3 regions of the Volucribacter amazonae genome follow, and region 1 is predicted to be linked to each of the others. Evidence: riboswitches for the same ligand, from Rfam matches in the RefSeq annotation. Region 1 holds a riboswitch; each other region holds the start of a gene.
What was found. A riboswitch is a leader RNA that binds a small molecule or an ion and turns the genes downstream of it on or off. The one in region 1 is predicted to bind thiamine pyrophosphate.

Region 1 (5,693 bases):
CAACAAAATCAAGGCATTGTAGATAAGCAAATCCTTGATTTAGGTTGTGGTGGTGGCATTTTGACGCAGGCTTTAGCACAACAAGGGGCAAAGGTAACGGGCATTGATATTGCTTGCCCCTTATTACACATTGCCAAGCAACAAGCTCGCCAACAAGGCTTACAAATTGATTATCATTGCATTGATATTGCACAATATTCGCCAGATAAACGTTTTGATTGTATTTTGTGTTTAGACGTTTTACAACATATTCACAAACCTGAATCTTTACTGCATCATTGCCAACGTTTATTGAAACCCAATGGTAAACTGATTATTACCACCATTAACCGCAGTGTAATGGCGTGGATAGTGATGATTTTGCTAGCGGAAAAAATGTTAAAGCTATTACCCCAAGGCACACATCATTATGCACAATTTATTAAACCAACGACTTTAATTAAATTCGCCAAGAATATGGGATTTACATTGGCAGATTTGCAAGGTTATCGCTATAATCCTTGTACAGAAAAGGCGTATTTTATTTCACATTGCCAAGTCAATTATGTAGCTACGTTTATGGCTCAAGATTTATAGCGGTTCTACTCGTTTAAATTAAAACCTCTATATTATCCAGTACATAAAAGTGCGGTGTAAATTTAAAAAATTTTTGCAGGGCAAACAACTATAACAAGGATTATTATGCAAAATGTTGATCAACAAGAGCTTGATAAATTTGAAAAAATGGCGGATAGCTGGTGGGATCCGAATGGTGATTTTAAGCCTATTCATTTACTCAATCCTTATCGGTTAGATTTTATTTTGCAACAAAGTGGCGGGTTACAGGATAAATTAGTGCTTGATGTAGGCTGTGGTGGCGGTATTTTAGCAGAAAGTATGGCAAAACAAGGAGCAAGTGTTACAGGCATCGATCTTTCTACCGCCCCTTTAGCCGTAGCTAAACAACATGCACAAAGTCAACAACTCAATATAGATTATCAACAAATTGCCATTGAAGAGTTAGCCAGCCAAGTTGCATATCAAAACAAATTTGATGTGATTACTTGTATGGAAATGTTAGAACACGTCCCCGATCCTGCAGCAATTATTGCTCATTGCCAACAATTATTAAAACCCCATGGCAAACTTTTTATTTCCACCATTAATCGCACCCTTAAAGCGTGGGCATTGGTGATTATTGGAGCGGAATATATATTGAAAATGTTGCCTAAAGGCACACATCAATACGAGAAATTTATTAAGCCAGCAGAATTGCTTGCTTATACTGATCAAGTGCATTTACGTTGTCAGAAAATGGTAGGGTATCATTATAACCCCTTAAGTGAAAAATTTTGTTTAAATCACAATGTCAGTGCAAATTATATGGCGGTGTTTGGTCAGGAATAATCTCTAAGGAAAAGTAAGATTTTATATTGATGTTCGGCTAACAAAATCATTGCATTTTACTGCCACTAATCATACACTTATTTTCGTTCTCAATGGGGTGCTAAAAGTTTAGCTGAGAAATACCCATAGAACCTGAACTGATTAATATCTGCGTAGGGATTTGAGAAAGTTAAAAAATTTTTCTATTTTTGACCGCACTTAAATTCCTTTAATCTCAATTTAAAGGATTATCTTATGAAAAAATTAAAGACCTTGTTGTTTTCTACCGCATTAGCGGTTTCACCAAATCTCTTGGCAAAAACAACTCCAGTTACCATTTACGCCGAAGAATTTTTTTCTGCAGATTGGGGACCAGCACCTGTTGTTAAAGCCCAATTTGAACAAAAATACCCACAATGCCAAGCCAATATTGTGCCTTTTGATAGCCGTACCACCTTATTAAATCGGGTGCGTTTAGAGGGCAAAAATACCCAAGCGGATATTGTGATTGGCTTGGATAATTTTCAGCTAGAGCCTGCGGAAAAATCAGGCTTATTTGTGCCAAATCAAGTGGCTCTTAATCAATTATCCTTGCCGATTACTTGGCAAAATCACACTTTTTTACCCTATGATTTTGGACAATATGCCTTTATTTATGACAAAACCAAATTGACTAACCCACCGCAAAGTTTAGCGGAATTAATTGAGCGACAAGATCTCAACGTGATTTATCAAGATCCACGTACCAGTAGTATTGGACGTGGCTTATTGGTGTGGTTAAACTTGCTTTATCCTGAGGAACAAATTCCACAACGTTGGCAACAATTAGCGAGCCATACGGTTACTGTAGGAAAAGGTTGGACAGAAACCTATGGGGCATTTCTAAAAGGCGAGGCGGATTTAGTGATGAGTCATAATACTTCGCCGATTTATCATTTATTGCAAGAAAATAAAGATCAATATGTTGCCACAGAATTTAGCGATCCCGTATTATTACAAATTGAAATGGCAGCCAAAACGGTTAAGGGCAAAGATAACCTTTGTGCCGAGCATTTTTTAGGCTTTTTATTAAGCCCTGAGGCACAGCAAGAGATTAGCCGTAAAAATGTTATGTTATCTGTGACAGACGCACAGGTTGATCCTCTTTTTGATCAGCTTAAAGCCAAACAATTAAATACCAAAACCCTTGATAGCAGTGCAGTGAGTGCCGAGCAAATCAAACAATGGATCAATGTGTGGCAAACGGCATTAATTAAATAATGAAACTGCTCACCTTTATTCACAATCCGCAATTTCGCCCAAGGCATTATTTGGGCGGAATTGCGGTTTTATTGCTTTTGATCTTGGTATATAGTAACGCACTGCAAGCCATTTTTCGCTTAGAAAGCCCTAAGGCTTGGCTTTCTTTATGGGATCCTTATTTACGCCACGTCCTGTTTTTTAGCTTTGCACAAGCCTTATTATCGGCAGTTTTAGCGGTAATTGGGGGCTTACTCTTAGCCAGAGCCTTGTTTTATCAAGACGTTATAGGAAAAAAATGGCTACTTAAATTGTTTTCCCTAACCTTTGTTTTGCCCTCATTAGTGGTGATTTTTGGGGTTTTAGGCGTGTATGGCACAAAAGGTTGGCTGGCACAATTTCTCAGCTCTATGGGCATAGCTTGGCAACCCAATATTTATGGTTTAACAGGGATTTTATTAACTCACCTCTTTTTTAATATCCCCTTTGCTTGCCGTTTATTTTTGCCTTGTTTTCAAGCTATCCCAAGTCAACAACATCAGCTTGCGGCACAATTAAATCTACGAGGTTGGCAATTTATCCGCTTGGTGGAATGGGCATATTTACGTTCGCAAATTTTGCCTGCCCTCAGCCTGATTTTTATGCTGTGTTTTACCAGCTTTACCATTGTACTTACCTTAGGTGGCGGACCACAATATACCACCTTAGAAGTGGCAATTTATCAAGCGATTGTGTTTGATTTTGATTTAGCAAGAGCTTCTTTTTATGCCTTATTGCAATTTCTCTTTTGCTTTATGTTATTTGCCTTAACCAGTTGGCTTGGCAAACCAACCAACAACCCTTTGCAACAAACTAGCATTTGGCGGGCAAAACAAAAAAGTGCGGTGCGATTTTGGCAAATTTTTTTGATTATCAGTGTTTGCCTTTTTATTTTATTTCCCCTCTTAAATTTATTTATCACCGCATTAAGTTCCAAAGCATTGTGGTCTATTTGGCAATCGTCTCAATTATGGCGAGCCATAGGCTATTCGTTAGCAATGGCATTAAGTTCCGCCTGTTTTGCCCTCTTATTAGCCACTGGATTATTGTTATTATCACGCCGTTTACTATGGCTTTATTGGCGAACAACGGCAAACTTTTTGCTTAATTTTGGTATGTTAATTTTATCCATACCCACCTTATTATTGGCAATCGGATTATTTATTTGGCTACAACATCTTCGTTTTGATGAAATCTATTTATTTTTTATTGTGGTGTTATGTAATGGTTTAACCGCCATGCCCTTTGTTATCCGTATTTTATCCGCCCCAATGAACCAAAATATGCACTATTACGAAAAATTATGCCAGTCTTTAGGCATCAGTGGCTGGCAACGTTTACGCTTAATTGAATGGAACACCTTAGCTCAACCAATCAAATATGCTTTCGCTTTGGCTATGGCATTGTCCTTAGGGGATTTTACCGCTATCGCTTTATTTGGTAATCAGCATTTTACTTCATTACCTTATTTACTTTATCAACAATTAGGCAGCTATCGTGGCGATGAAGCCGCCGTAACGGCAATGATCTTATTAGTATTTTGTTTAGCCATTTTTGCTTTAATTGAGCGTAATAGCAAAACAGCGAGTGATAACAATGATTAAATTAACTCAGGTAGAATTTCATTATCAAACTATGCCCATGTATTTTGATTTGCATATTCCCGCAGGGCAACGAGTCGCCATTATTGGCTCAAGTGGGGCAGGCAAAAGTACCTTATTAAATCTTATCGCAGGATTTGAAATGGTAGAAAAGGGAGAAATTTGTTTGGCAGGAAAAAATTGTAACCAAATTGCACCGCACTTACGCCCTGTATCTATGTTATTTCAAGAAAATAATGTGTTTAATCATTTAACCGTTTGGCAAAATATTGCTTTAGGAGTACAACCTCATTTAAGACTGAATAAAACGGAACAGCAACAAGTGGCACAAGCCTTAGACGCAGTGGGATTAACCCCCTTTGCCACACGTTTACCTAGCCAATTATCAGGCGGACAAAAACAACGAGTCGCCTTAGCACGTTGCTTATTACGCGATAAGCCGATTTTATTACTTGATGAACCTTTTTCTGCGCTAGATCCGTTGCTACGCACAGAAATGGCAGACTTATTAGACAAATTATGCCAAGAAAAAGCATTAACAATGTTGATTGTTACCCATCAACCCAATGAACTCACAGGCAAAATAGATCGGATAATACGTATTGAGCAGGGAAGAATAATGAATTAATGCCTATAAAGCAAAATCCCCTCAGCGAGGGGATTTACTGTTATCTACTTATCACATTTCTCAATATCGTTACATTTTCCGTATAAATATAAACTGTGGGTTTCTAATTGAATACCGTGTTCTTTACTGATTTCACGTTGACGTTTCTCAATAATATCGTCATTAAATTCAAAGACCTTACCACAATCCACACAAATAATATGATCGTGATGTTCGCTTGGGGCTAATTCAAAAACGGATTTATTGCCCTCAAAATTATGACGAATTAAGATTTTCGCTTCATCAAATTGGTTTAATACACGATAAACCGTTGCTAAACCAATTTCTTCGCCTTGTTCTAGTAGCATTTTGTAAATATCTTCAGCAGAAAAATGCTGAATTTTATTTTTTTGCATTAATGCCAAAATCGTTAAACGTGGCTCAGTGATTTTTAGCCCCGCTTTTTTCAGTAATTTAATATTTTCTTCAGACATGGCAACCTCTTTATTTTGCTTTGACCCTACTTATATTAAGGGTAATAGTTCTCAATTTCAACTCTTGATGTTAAAAAATAACCTAATTTGCTAACTCAGCTAAACACATTTCATCATAAACTTGTTTAACCCAAGTTTGTACACGTTCAGCGGTTAATTCTGGTTGACGATCTTCATCAATGCATAGACCAACAAAAGTATTATCGTCCACTAAGGCTTGGGAAACCTCAAAATTATAGCCTTCAGTCGGCCAATGCCCCACAATAATTGCCCCATGAGGTTCAATAATGTTACGCACTGTTCCCATGGCATCACAGAAATATTCGGCATAATCTTCTTGATCGCCAC
Region 2 (5,693 bases), 1.8 Mb from region 1:
CTGCAACAGTTAAATTTGGAAATAATGCTAAATCTTGATAAATAACTTGAATTCCTTTTTCAATAGATTTTTTAGGTGTTAAATAATGAAAATTACTTGATCCTATTTGTATTTTAGCGCCTTCATCAGGCTGATAAACCCCCGACAATATTTTAATTAATGTAGATTTACCACAACCATTTTGGCCGGCTAAACAAAGTGCTTCACCATAATTTAATGAAAGATTTACATCATTTAATGCTTTTATTCCATTAAATGTTTTACTTACTTTACTAATCGCAATGAAAGCCATATTATTCTCCTATTGGCTATGGAGAATTCTCCATAGCACCAATATTATTAGTATAATTCATTAATATTTTCTTTCGTTACTCTTAACACATTATGAAATTGAAGCAAACGTTTTTCTTGATCAACTTTTGCCGAACCTATATTTGGAATAGAAAATCCTTCTTCAATTTTTTCTCCTTTTAATACTTTAGCTGCAACATAAGCTAACGCATATCCAGCACTTGCAGGATCATAAGTTATGCCCATAGTAATATCACCAGATTTAATTAATGAAGCTGCTTGAGAAGGAATCATCATTCCAAAAACATTTAATTTACCTTTTAATCGTTTTTCTTTTACAGCCAAACCTGCACCAATAGGTCCTTGCGAACCAAAAGAAATTACGGCTTTTAATTCAGGATACGCTTTAACTAAATCAAGTGTTGTACGTCTTGCATCATTGATATTTTCTGCGACAGGCATTCTACTCGTAACTTCAAACATTTCTGGATAATGTTTTTTCTGATAATTAATAAAAAGGTCTGCCCATAAATTATGCTGAGGTACCGTCAAACCACCAACATAAAGTACATACCCTCCTTTTCCTCCAATAGTTTTCGCTACTTCTTCAACATAATCTGCTGCAAATTGGGCATTATCAATAATTTCTATATCCCAATCAGCACTTGGTTGCCCAACAGATTCATTAGTTAAAATAACGATGCCATTTTGTTTAGCTTTTTTCAAAACAGGTTCTAAAGCATTTGCATCATTAGGTACAATAGAGATTGCATTGACTTTTTTAGCAATCAAATCTTCAATTAATTTTACCTGTTGAGGAGCATCTGTATTAGATGGGCCAACTTGATAAGCATTGACATTATTATCCTTACCAGCCTGAATAACGCCCCCTGCCATACGATTAAACCAAGGCATACCGTCAATTTTAGAAATATTTACTACTTCATAATCTGATGCTAGTGCAAAATGACTACAACAAGATAATAATAAAATAGAAAATAATTTCTTAAATACCATTTTATTCATAGGAAAATCCTCCTAACTAATACAATTTTTTCAATGAGCTAAAATCTGTTTATACCCTCGAAATCTATTTATAGCTAATTACATAACCTTAAGTTATAAATAAGTTTCTAGGCAAAATCATCTTATGTTAATGGGAAAGTAAAAGATATGTATTTTTGACGTGTAAGTATGGAAAATCCTGCTATACAAAATAAATTGAGAATTAGATCACATTTTTAACCGTTATTCCTTTCTATTTCTCGGAATTCTGATGGAGACATTCCAGTATGTTTCTTAAAAAGTTTAGAGAAATATAGCGAATCATCATATCCTAAAGAACGAGCTAAACTAGCAACGGAGATATTAGAAAAATGTAATAATTTTTTAGCAACTAAAATTCTTTGGTATTCTTTCCATTGCACAATACTAATCCCTAACGCATTCTTAAATAAATGAGATAAGCGTGAAGAAGACAAAAAAACAATACTTGCTAATTCATCAATGCTATTATTTTGTTCCAAATGTTCCAGAATATATTCACAAATAATCAAAACTCTTTGATCAATACTTGGTATACATTTAAGTTTTTCAATTGAAAAACACTTCATTAGTAAATATTCTAATAAAGTTGAAACAAGATCTTGCTTAACAATATGGCTTGATTTTAATTCAATTTCCACTTTACTGAATAATTGACTAATTTCTAAGAAACAATGTTGATTATTAATAAATATTTTCCCTATATGCTGCTGTGTATTCGACCAGTTTAACCATTTCAACCATTTAGGATCTGGATAAAAATAAATCCATTTATAATGCCAATATTGACTTTCATGATGTCTTTGATAACACTGCATAGCTTGTGGGGAAAATAACAATAGTTGTCCTTTCACTGCTTCAAATTTTTTCTTGCCATCAAATACCTCGCCTTTCCCGAAAGTAGTTAGCTGTAACATATACCCCTTCATACCTTCAGGTCTATCTACAATAAAATCAAGATAGTTTCCTTTTTCCCCTTGCGTTATTCCCGCAATCAATTCTGAATTAAAAGGATAATTTGGCAATAACAATGAATAATTTTTATACATAAAGCTACTCCATAATTGTTAGTGAGATAAATTTATCACTAATTTTATTTAAATTTAATAGCTAAATATTTTTACTTCTCATTTTATCCAAAATCCCCTATACTGCCATACATAGTCGGGGTGCTTAGTTATTCTTTTAACTTCGCTGAGAAAATACCCGTGAACCTGATTCAGTTAATACTGCCGTAGGAAACTAAGTATGCTTATCCCTTTCTTTTATTATTGCTCGCCTTATTTCTTAGTATTGACAATCTTTTCTTTCGTTCAATTTTGCAATAAGGACTTGCTATGCAATCTCAATTTTTAGCCAAAATTCGCCAGCAAAATCCGCTGATTCATAATCTTACCAATATCGTGGTTGCCAATTATAGTGCCAATGGTTTATTGGCTTTAGGGGCTTCGCCGTTGATGTCTGATAATGTGGCGGAAGTGGCGGATATTCAGCAATTTAATCGTGGTTTAGTGATTAATATTGGTACGTTATTTAGCAAAGGGGTGGAGGCGATGATTTTAGCGGGTAAAACCGCAAATCAACAGCATATTCCTGTAGTGCTTGATCCTGTGGGCGTGGCGGCAACGGCTTATCGTCGTGAAACCATTGATAGTTTGCTTGCCGAAGTGAAATTTGCGGTGATTCGAGGCAATGCTGGCGAATTGGCGTGTATTGCTGGGGAACAGTGGCAAAGTAAAGGGGTTGATGCTGGGCAAGGCAATGGCGATTTAATTGCCATTGCACAGCGTGTCGCCCAACAATATCAATGTGTGGTAGCAATCAGTGGGGCAACCGATGTGATTAGTAACGGTGCCAATACCGCTTTAGTTCACAATGGAACGCCGATGTTTCCCAAAATTACAGGGTCTGGCTGTTTGTTGAGTGCGGTTTGCGCGGCTTTTGTGGCGGTGGCTAATCCCTCTCAATATTTTGCGGCAACCCTTGAGGCTTGTACGGTTTATGCGATTGCAGGGGAACTTGCCGCCCAGCCTCTCCAGCCTACCCAATATGGGCAATTTAATATGGCATTATTAGATCAACTTGGTGCAATCAATGCTGAACAAATTACGCAATATGGGAGGGTAGATTATGTCTAAGATGGCACAAGCATTAACCATTGCTGGCTCAGATAGTGGCGGTGGTGCAGGCATTCAGGCGGATTTAAAAACTTTCCAAATGCGTCAGGTTTTTGGCACTTCGGTGATTACGGCGGTAACCGCCCAAAATACGCTTGGTGTGTTTGATATTCATACCATTCCTTGTGGCAATATTGAGGCGCAACTCCAAGCCATTGCCCAAGATTTTCAGATTAACGCCTTTAAAGTGGGTATGCTCGGTTGCGCGGAGATTATTGAGTGTGTGGCTCGCCAATTAAAGCAATATCGTTTTGGGTATTTTGTGCTTGATCCTGTGATGATTGCCAAAGGTGGCGCGCCCTTGCTACAACAAAATGCCATTGATGCCTTAATTCAGCATTTACTGCCTCTTGCCGATGTAATTACCCCAAATATTCCAGAGGCGGAAACTTTAACGGGGATTAACATTAACGATCAACAAAGTGTGCAACAAGCGGCACACCAATTACAAAAAATGGGTTGTCAAAATGTCATTATAAAAGGGGGGCATTATCTTCATTCGCAAAGTGAGGAGTGCCAAGACTGGATTTTTACCCCTACAGAACAATTTAGCCTCACTACGCCGCGCATTGACACGCCCCATACCCATGGCACAGGTTGCACATTTTCTGCCTGTTTAACCGCCGAACTTGCCAAAGGGCAACCTTTAACACAAGCCATTAAAACCGCCAAAGCCTTTATTACCGCCGCCATTGCCCAACCCCTCAATATTGGTCAAGGGCATGGGCCAACTAACCATTGGGCTTATCAGGAGGCATAATGCAAACCAAACTTTCTCTTTATTTTGTCGCTGGTAGCCAAGACTTTCGCCATTTCACTGGCAACCCTTGCGAACATTTTCTCAATACCTTAAACCAAGCCTTGCAAGCAGGCATTAGTTGCTTTCAATTTCGTGATAAAGGGGCATTTTCTCTTGCCGCGCAACCACAGCAACAAAAACAGCTCGCCATTCAATGCCGAGATTTATGTCGTCAATACCAAGTCCCCTTTATCATCAATGATGACGTCAACTTAGCAATAGCGATTGAAGCCGATGGTATTCACGTTGGGCAGACCGATACCTCTATCGCAGAAATTAAACGCAAAACTGACCGCACTTTTATACTAGGCTTATCCATTAACACCTTATCCCAAGCCTTAGCCAGCGATAATAACCCAGATATTGATTATTTTGGTGTTGGGCCGATTTTTCCTACTCAATCCAAAGAAGATCCCAAACCCGTGGTAGGCTTAAACTTCATTCAACAGCTTAGACAAGCAGGGATAAAAAAGCCTATTGTCGCCATTGGTGGCATCAAACACCCTCAAGATTGTCGCTACCTACGTCAAACTGGGGCTAATGGTATTGCTGTCATTTCCGCCATTAGCCAATCCCCCAACATCGCCCAAAGCGTGCAACAACTACTTACCACCTAAGGAGGAAATATGACCTTTCAACAACTCAAACAACAATGCCCATATTGGCAAGACTATATCAACCACCCCTTTGTTCAACAACTGCGTCAAGGCACCCTCCCTCTCGCCAACTTTCGTTACTATTTACAACAAGATTATCTTTTTCTCCTTCAATTCACCCGCACTTGGGGCTTAGCCGTTTATAAAAGCGACAATCTTGCCGATATGCGCGCCGCTCAACAGGGCATTAACGCTATGCTTGACCAAGAAATTCAACTGCATATCCAATATTGCCAGCAATACGGCGTAACCGAACAACAGCTCCAACAACTTGAAGAACACCCTGCCTGCATCGCCTACACGCGCTATGTCTTAGACTGTGGCTTAACAGGCACACTCACCGAATTACACACCGCCCTCGCCCCTTGCATACTGGGCTACGCCGAAATTGGCAAACAGGCAGCCACCCAAAGCCCAGCGAACAACCCTTACCAAAGCTGGATTGATATGTACGCCAGCCAAGACTACCAAACCGCCGCCCAACAAGCGGAAAACACCCTAAACCGCTTACTCGCACAACCTCATCAGCAAAACAAAATCCAACAGATTTTTAACACAGCGGTAAGAATGGAAATCGCTTTTTGGCAAATGGGGTTAGAAAATAAAGTTGAAGAGGAATAATATAGTCATTTCAATTTAAAATAAGACAAGTGGCAAGCCGAATTACCAAAAGTACAGTGGGTTTGCCAATGCTATATTATGGTTAATTAAAATAAGAATGATACA
Region 3 (5,693 bases), 470 kb from region 1:
TTTGTTAAGGTAAATAATTTGCCCAAGGAATTAGGCGGTTAAGTAATTTATCAAGGGTAAAATAAAGTGTTAATGCCATTAGCATCAGCATTAATAATGCAGCAAACATAAGGCTTACTTGCATTCGGGCATTGGCTTGTAACATTAAATAACCTAGCCCTTGGGAAGAACCCACCCATTCGCCCACAATCGCACCAATAGGGGCAATAGAGGTGGCGATACGTAACCCAGAAGCAAGGGCAGGCAAGGCGGCAGGTAATCTCACTTTAAATAAAATTCGCCAAGATGAGGGGGTTAATGTACTGGCTAATTCTAACCATTGTTTCGGTGTTTGGCGTAAACCGTCATAACAAGTCGCCGTAACAGGAAAATAAATAATTAAAACTGTCATCACGATTTTGGACGGCATACCATAACCAAACCATAAAACCAATAAGGGAGCAATGGCAAAAACAGGAATGGCTTGGGATAACACAAGTAAGGGCAATAATAATTTTGCTAAACGTGGGAACAAACAAAGCACCAATGCGGATAATAAACCTAATAAAAAGCCGATGACCAAACCGAGTATAATTTCTATTAAGGTAATTTTGCTGTGCAATAATAACAGCGGCCATTGTTCTATCAAGGTTTTTCCAACGCTAAAGGGCGGTGGTAATAAATAATGAGGTAAAGCAAAATAATGGATGATTGCCGCCCAAATTAACACTAATGCGAGGGCTAACAAAGTAATCTGGGCGAAATAACGCAGCGTTGTTTTCATAATGCCCTCATGAGTTGCTGTAATAATTGTTGTTGTAATTGCCATAAGGTTTGTTGATTAAGTTGACGAGGTTTTTGCCCCGGAGGTTCAATCGCCGCAGAGAGTTGTGCAGGCTGCCCACTTAACACATAAATTTTATCGGCAAGGCGTAAGGCTTCTTGCGGATCGTGGGTAATTAATAACAGGGTTTTATCTTGAAATAGCTGACAGGTCAGATCTTGTAGCTGTAAACGAGTAACGGCATCTAAGGCGGAAAAAGGTTCGTCCATTAAAATAATATCCGCCTGTTGCATTAGGGTTCTTGCCAACGCCACACGTTGTCGTTGCCCACCAGAAAGTTGGTAACAAGGTTTATGCCAATGTTCGTCCAAATTGACCGCAGCTAATAATTGACGAGCTTGCTGGCGAGTTTGTGTATTTTGCGTGCCTGCTAAATATTGAGCTAATTGCACATTATCTTCAAGGGACAACCAAGGATAAAGGCTATCTTGCTGAGCTAACCAAGCAATTTTTCCCGCACAATAAATTTGCCCCTGCGAAATTGCCGTTTGTTCTAACCCTGCAATGGCACGCAACAAGGTTGATTTTCCAATCCCAGACATACCTAACAATGCGACCCATTCGCCCTGTGCCAAACTAAAATCAAATTGATGAAATAGCTTTTGTTGAGCAAAAGACAGGGTCAGCTGGCTAATTTCAATGGCTTTCATGATTAATCCAGCTTTATGGGATTAATAATGATCGGATTTGAGCAAGAGAAAATAAAGGAATAAAGAAAAAAGAGAATAATGGCATAATTAGTTTCCTACGTCAGTATTAGCTGTATCAGGTTCACGGGTATTATCTCAGCTCGGTAAACACCTAAGCACCCCGACTAATGCAATGAATATAACTTAGCTTATGAAAAAAAGCAAAAATTTTGTGAAAATAGACCGCACTTTTTTATTGTGGTTCTTTTCTACATTGTTATCTTTTTAAATTAAAGCAACACCACTGAGATCAATAAAAATACCAGCTATCGTTGCACTGAGCAAATTAGCTAATGTTCCCGCAATGACCGCTTTTAATCCTAAACGAGCAATATCAGAGCGTTTATTAGGTGCAATACTCCCTATTCCTCCAATCATTACTGCAATTGCACTAAAATTAGCAAAACCACATAGTGCAAAGGTGATAATTGCTTTTGTTTTATCACTGAGTTGTGTAGGGGGATCAGGTTGTAAATATTGAGAAAATTCTAAATAACCTACAAATTCATTTACCGCTAGTTTCATACCAATCATTTGACCTGCAATACCCGCTTCTGACCAAGGTACTCCAATTAAATACGCAAGAGGTTTAAATAAGTAACCTAATAGCATTTGTATACTAAGATCTTGATAACCAAGATACCCACCAATATAACTAAGTATGCCATTAAGTAAGGCTATCATAGCAATTACTGCTATTAACATTGCACCGATGTTAAAAGCTAAATACATACCTGATGTTGCACCGTTAGCAAGAGCTTCTAGTACATTATTAGGCTTTTCTGTATTTTCATTTTCAATAAGCTCGTCGGTGAATTTTTGTGTTTGTGGTAGCATAAGTTTAGCAAATAATAATCCAGCGGGTGCCGCCATAAATGAAGCTGCAATAAGGTAGGTTAAAGGAATACCCATTCCTGCATAACCGGCTAATACTGAGCCAGCGATAGAGGCAGTTCCTCCAGCCATTACAGCAAAAAGCTCTGATTCAGTCATTCGGCTTACAAAAGGTTTGATGACCAAGGGGGCTTCGGTTTGCCCAACGAATATATTAGCCGCTGCTGACATAGATTCAGATTTTGAGGTGCCTAAGGCTTTTTGTAGCCCCCCTCCAATAATTTTAATAATCCATTGCATAATACCAATATAATAAAGTACAGAAATGAGAGCAGAGAAAAAGACAATAATTGGCAAGACTTTTATGGCAAAAATGAACCCCGAATTTTTTACATCCGCAAGCCCAGCAAATAAGAAATCGATTCCTTCGTTGGCATAATTGATTATATGACTGATTCCATTTGCCATTGCTAATAAGATTTCTCGTCCGATAGGAACATAGAGTATTAAGGCAGCAAAGGTAATTTGGATTAATAATGCACCTAAAATTGTACGCCAATTAATTTCTTTGGGTTGTGTAGAAAGTAAGATACCGATGGTTAACAAAACCACAATACCTAAAAGGCTAATAAGTATATTCATAATGACCTCAATAATTAGTAAATAGTTTTAATGTTGTGAATTCCGCATTGTTTTGCATAACATGCTAACTGATCAACTTGTTCTATACTGGGAACAAAAGATTGTAATCCCTCAGGATCTCTTGTTCCTTTAGTATGTACCCGAATAATTTTGAGTAGCACCTGAGGATAGGGTAATAATAATTGTGCAACTTTTGTAATTAAGGATTGACTATCAAAGAAATCCGTTAGTAAAACCAACCGCACCTCTTCAATTTTGTCGAGTTTTAATAAATAAGAGAGATTAGTTAAATTACGCATTAGATTGTTAGTTTTGATATATTGATGAGAATTAAATATTTGCAAGGGAACTTTTCCTTGCTGATTTTTTCGATCAAAACATAGCGTTTGTAAACCCTGTCCTTCTCCCTTTAAATCAAATAAAAATTTATCAGTGACGTTAATAAGCTCTTCAATTTGTTGATAATCAAAAAAACCGCTAGTATCAATATAGCAAGTAAGAGCTTGTTTCTTGAGTGCTTTAAATAATGGAATGAGTTTCCTATGATGAATTGTAGGTTCTCCACCAGAAAATGTTACTCCTCGAATGAAAGGGATAGCTTGCATTATTTGTTCATATAAATATTGTAGGCTAACTTGAGAGGCTAGCTTTGAATAACGAGGAATAGTTTCTGGGTTATGGCAATACAAACAATTTAGTTTGCAACCTTGTAAGAAAATACTTGTACGATTACCTTTCCCTTCCACATTAGAGAAGGGAATTATTCGATGTAATGGCACAAACAATTGAGGAAGTGCGGTCATTTTTATAATAATTTTAATTAGTTACATTTTTTTCATCACGTAATTGTCGGTCAAATACATTAGCGCAATCATCTGTACCTGAACCATACCAAGTGGTATCTCGTAATACAGCTTCTCCCTGACGATAGCGTTCCACTTCGCTTTTTTTCACTAAATAGCCTGTAACTCGAATGAGGTCCGTATTTTTGAGATAAGTTGTGATATAACGGTAACCTAGAGTAAAAGCGCCATCAATGATATCAACTATGGCATCTAAATGCTCAGTGTATGTTTGATCAAAGGCAAATAAATCTCCCGTTCCTGAAGGAAAATATTGATGAAAAGGAGCTGATTGTTTTAAATGAGCTAATAATGTTGGTTCTTCACCAACTCTAATACGATGAGCGGGAGTGTTGTGTCTATCTTCTTTATGATTACTTGCTCCTACTTGAGCATGTAATAAATAATGGCCATGAGTACGTTCAACGTATAGCCCTTGGTGTTGTTGATTAATTTGTTGTAGTTTATCCATAATCATTTTAGCAATTTCATCACCTCGTTGACTTTGCCCAAATGTCTCGTTCAATCCTTCTTGTTGTAACAAATGATTGGTTGCATCAGCTAATCCAACGATAGCAATCATACTGGTAAAATTGGTGCGTTTGATAAAACCTTCTTTAACTAAGAAATCAGTATCAAAAAAATGGCTTTGTTCTACTAAAAATTTATGGCGTTTATCCATAGTAGATAGTGCTAATGTTGCAACTTTAGGTAATAAATGATTAACCATTTCATCAACATTCTTACAAGCTCTTCCAATTGTGCCTAAACGTAATCTCGTGAGAGTATAAGCACCACCACATTCTGGAAGTGCATTATAACAACTAGCAATACCATATTGTTCACCTAAATCAGTTATATAATAGGCATCGTTAGCAAAAGAAGGTTTAGAAACTAATAAACAAGCTTTGGCCGCAAGTTCGGCAAATTCTCTTGATGTTTTCGTTTTATCATAACGAATAGTTATATTGGGAGTGGGATTTTCTAGCTCAATTATTGCTTTTAAAATTAAACGACCAGCTTTACTATCATAAGGACCAATATTGGCGTGACAAAAAGAATCAGGGATAGTTTTATCAATATGATTAAGAAAGCGTTTAATTTTACTATAATCTTGTTTTTCATCTGTAATAAAAGGATCGAGTAACAGATCTAAACGTCCAATATAAACGGGGTAAGTGGTAATAGATGGGACGTGAGTATAAAGGATTAATAAGCCATCAAGTACTTCATCTAAATTCTGTGGTGGAGGTAAATCTAGAAATTGACAACCTTTTTGAATATAAACATTATAGTCTGGTAAGATATAGCGAGGCCGATAAATAGCATAACCCTCATTTAAATCACAAATCATTTGATTTTCAATATATTGCCATTCTTCTTGAGTATAACCTAATAGATCAATAGGATTAAATAAGCGTTCAGCGATATTGGCTAAGATCATACCTTTTTGTTGGCAAGTTAGTGCGTTAGATTGCACTGTATCAAGGATATCTTGTAAAGATGATTGCATAGCGAACCTCTCTTCATAGTAAATAAGTGTCAATTTTAATTTAAAACCCATACAAAAACTTTGAGCGGAATCATTAAATTGATTGATTTATATATATTTTATAAAAATGGAAGTTCCTAGATAATATTCTTTTATTAAAGCTCGAGCTATATCTTTACTATATTAGGATATAACAATTATTTAATAAGTATGTCCCCAAGTTATCAACAAGAGAATAGTTACCTACTTGTTTAATTAGTACGTCAATGATAGAATTTCCCATTTACATTTCTGGGTAATCGTAAAATAAGGAAACGATATGAATATTAAACAACTTTTTTTTACTTCTTTGGTGGCCACAAGTTTAGTTG

Region 2: it holds a riboswitch for thiamine pyrophosphate, as region 1 does, so the genes downstream of both, thiM (hydroxyethylthiazole kinase) here and thiB (thiamine ABC transporter substrate binding subunit) in region 1, are expected to answer to the same signal.
Region 3: it holds a riboswitch for thiamine pyrophosphate, as region 1 does, so the genes downstream of both, A6A20_RS04045 (ABC transporter ATP-binding protein) here and thiB (thiamine ABC transporter substrate binding subunit) in region 1, are expected to answer to the same signal.

The regions. Positions count from the first base shown of each region.
Region 1 covers NZ_LWID01000001.1:350,116-355,808, reverse strand. The annotation lists gene ubiG (bifunctional 2-polyprenyl-6-hydroxyphenol methylase/3-demethylubiquinol 3-O-methyltransferase UbiG) at 1-576, shown strand, start outside; gene ubiG (bifunctional 2-polyprenyl-6-hydroxyphenol methylase/3-demethylubiquinol 3-O-methyltransferase UbiG) at 682-1,386, shown strand; TPP riboswitch at 1,470-1,563, shown strand; gene thiB (thiamine ABC transporter substrate binding subunit) at 1,621-2,625, shown strand; gene thiP (thiamine/thiamine pyrophosphate ABC transporter permease ThiP) at 2,625-4,247, shown strand; gene thiQ (thiamine ABC transporter ATP-binding protein) at 4,240-4,872, shown strand; gene fur (ferric iron uptake transcriptional regulator) at 4,917-5,345, opposite strand; gene fldA (flavodoxin FldA) at 5,428-5,693, opposite strand, start outside.
Region 2 covers NZ_LWID01000001.1:2,106,015-2,111,707, forward strand. The annotation lists gene A6A20_RS10145 (sugar ABC transporter ATP-binding protein) at 1-292, opposite strand, end outside; gene A6A20_RS10150 (autoinducer 2 ABC transporter substrate-binding protein) at 340-1,317, opposite strand; gene araC (arabinose operon transcriptional regulator AraC) at 1,533-2,384, opposite strand; TPP riboswitch at 2,491-2,593, shown strand; gene thiM (hydroxyethylthiazole kinase) at 2,673-3,473, shown strand; gene thiD (bifunctional hydroxymethylpyrimidine kinase/phosphomethylpyrimidine kinase) at 3,466-4,272, shown strand; gene thiE (thiamine phosphate synthase) at 4,272-4,928, shown strand; gene tenA (thiaminase II) at 4,938-5,588, shown strand; gene A6A20_RS10180 (transposase) at 5,671-5,693, opposite strand, start outside.
Region 3 covers NZ_LWID01000001.1:816,002-821,694, reverse strand. The annotation lists gene A6A20_RS04050 (ABC transporter permease) at 5-763, opposite strand; gene A6A20_RS04045 (ABC transporter ATP-binding protein) at 760-1,473, opposite strand; TPP riboswitch at 1,549-1,646, opposite strand; gene A6A20_RS04040 (NupC/NupG family nucleoside CNT transporter) at 1,738-2,988, opposite strand; gene A6A20_RS04035 (4Fe-4S cluster-binding domain-containing protein) at 3,003-3,791, opposite strand; gene A6A20_RS04030 (YjjI family glycine radical enzyme) at 3,805-5,343, opposite strand; gene A6A20_RS04025 (OmpA family protein) at 5,642-5,693, shown strand, end outside.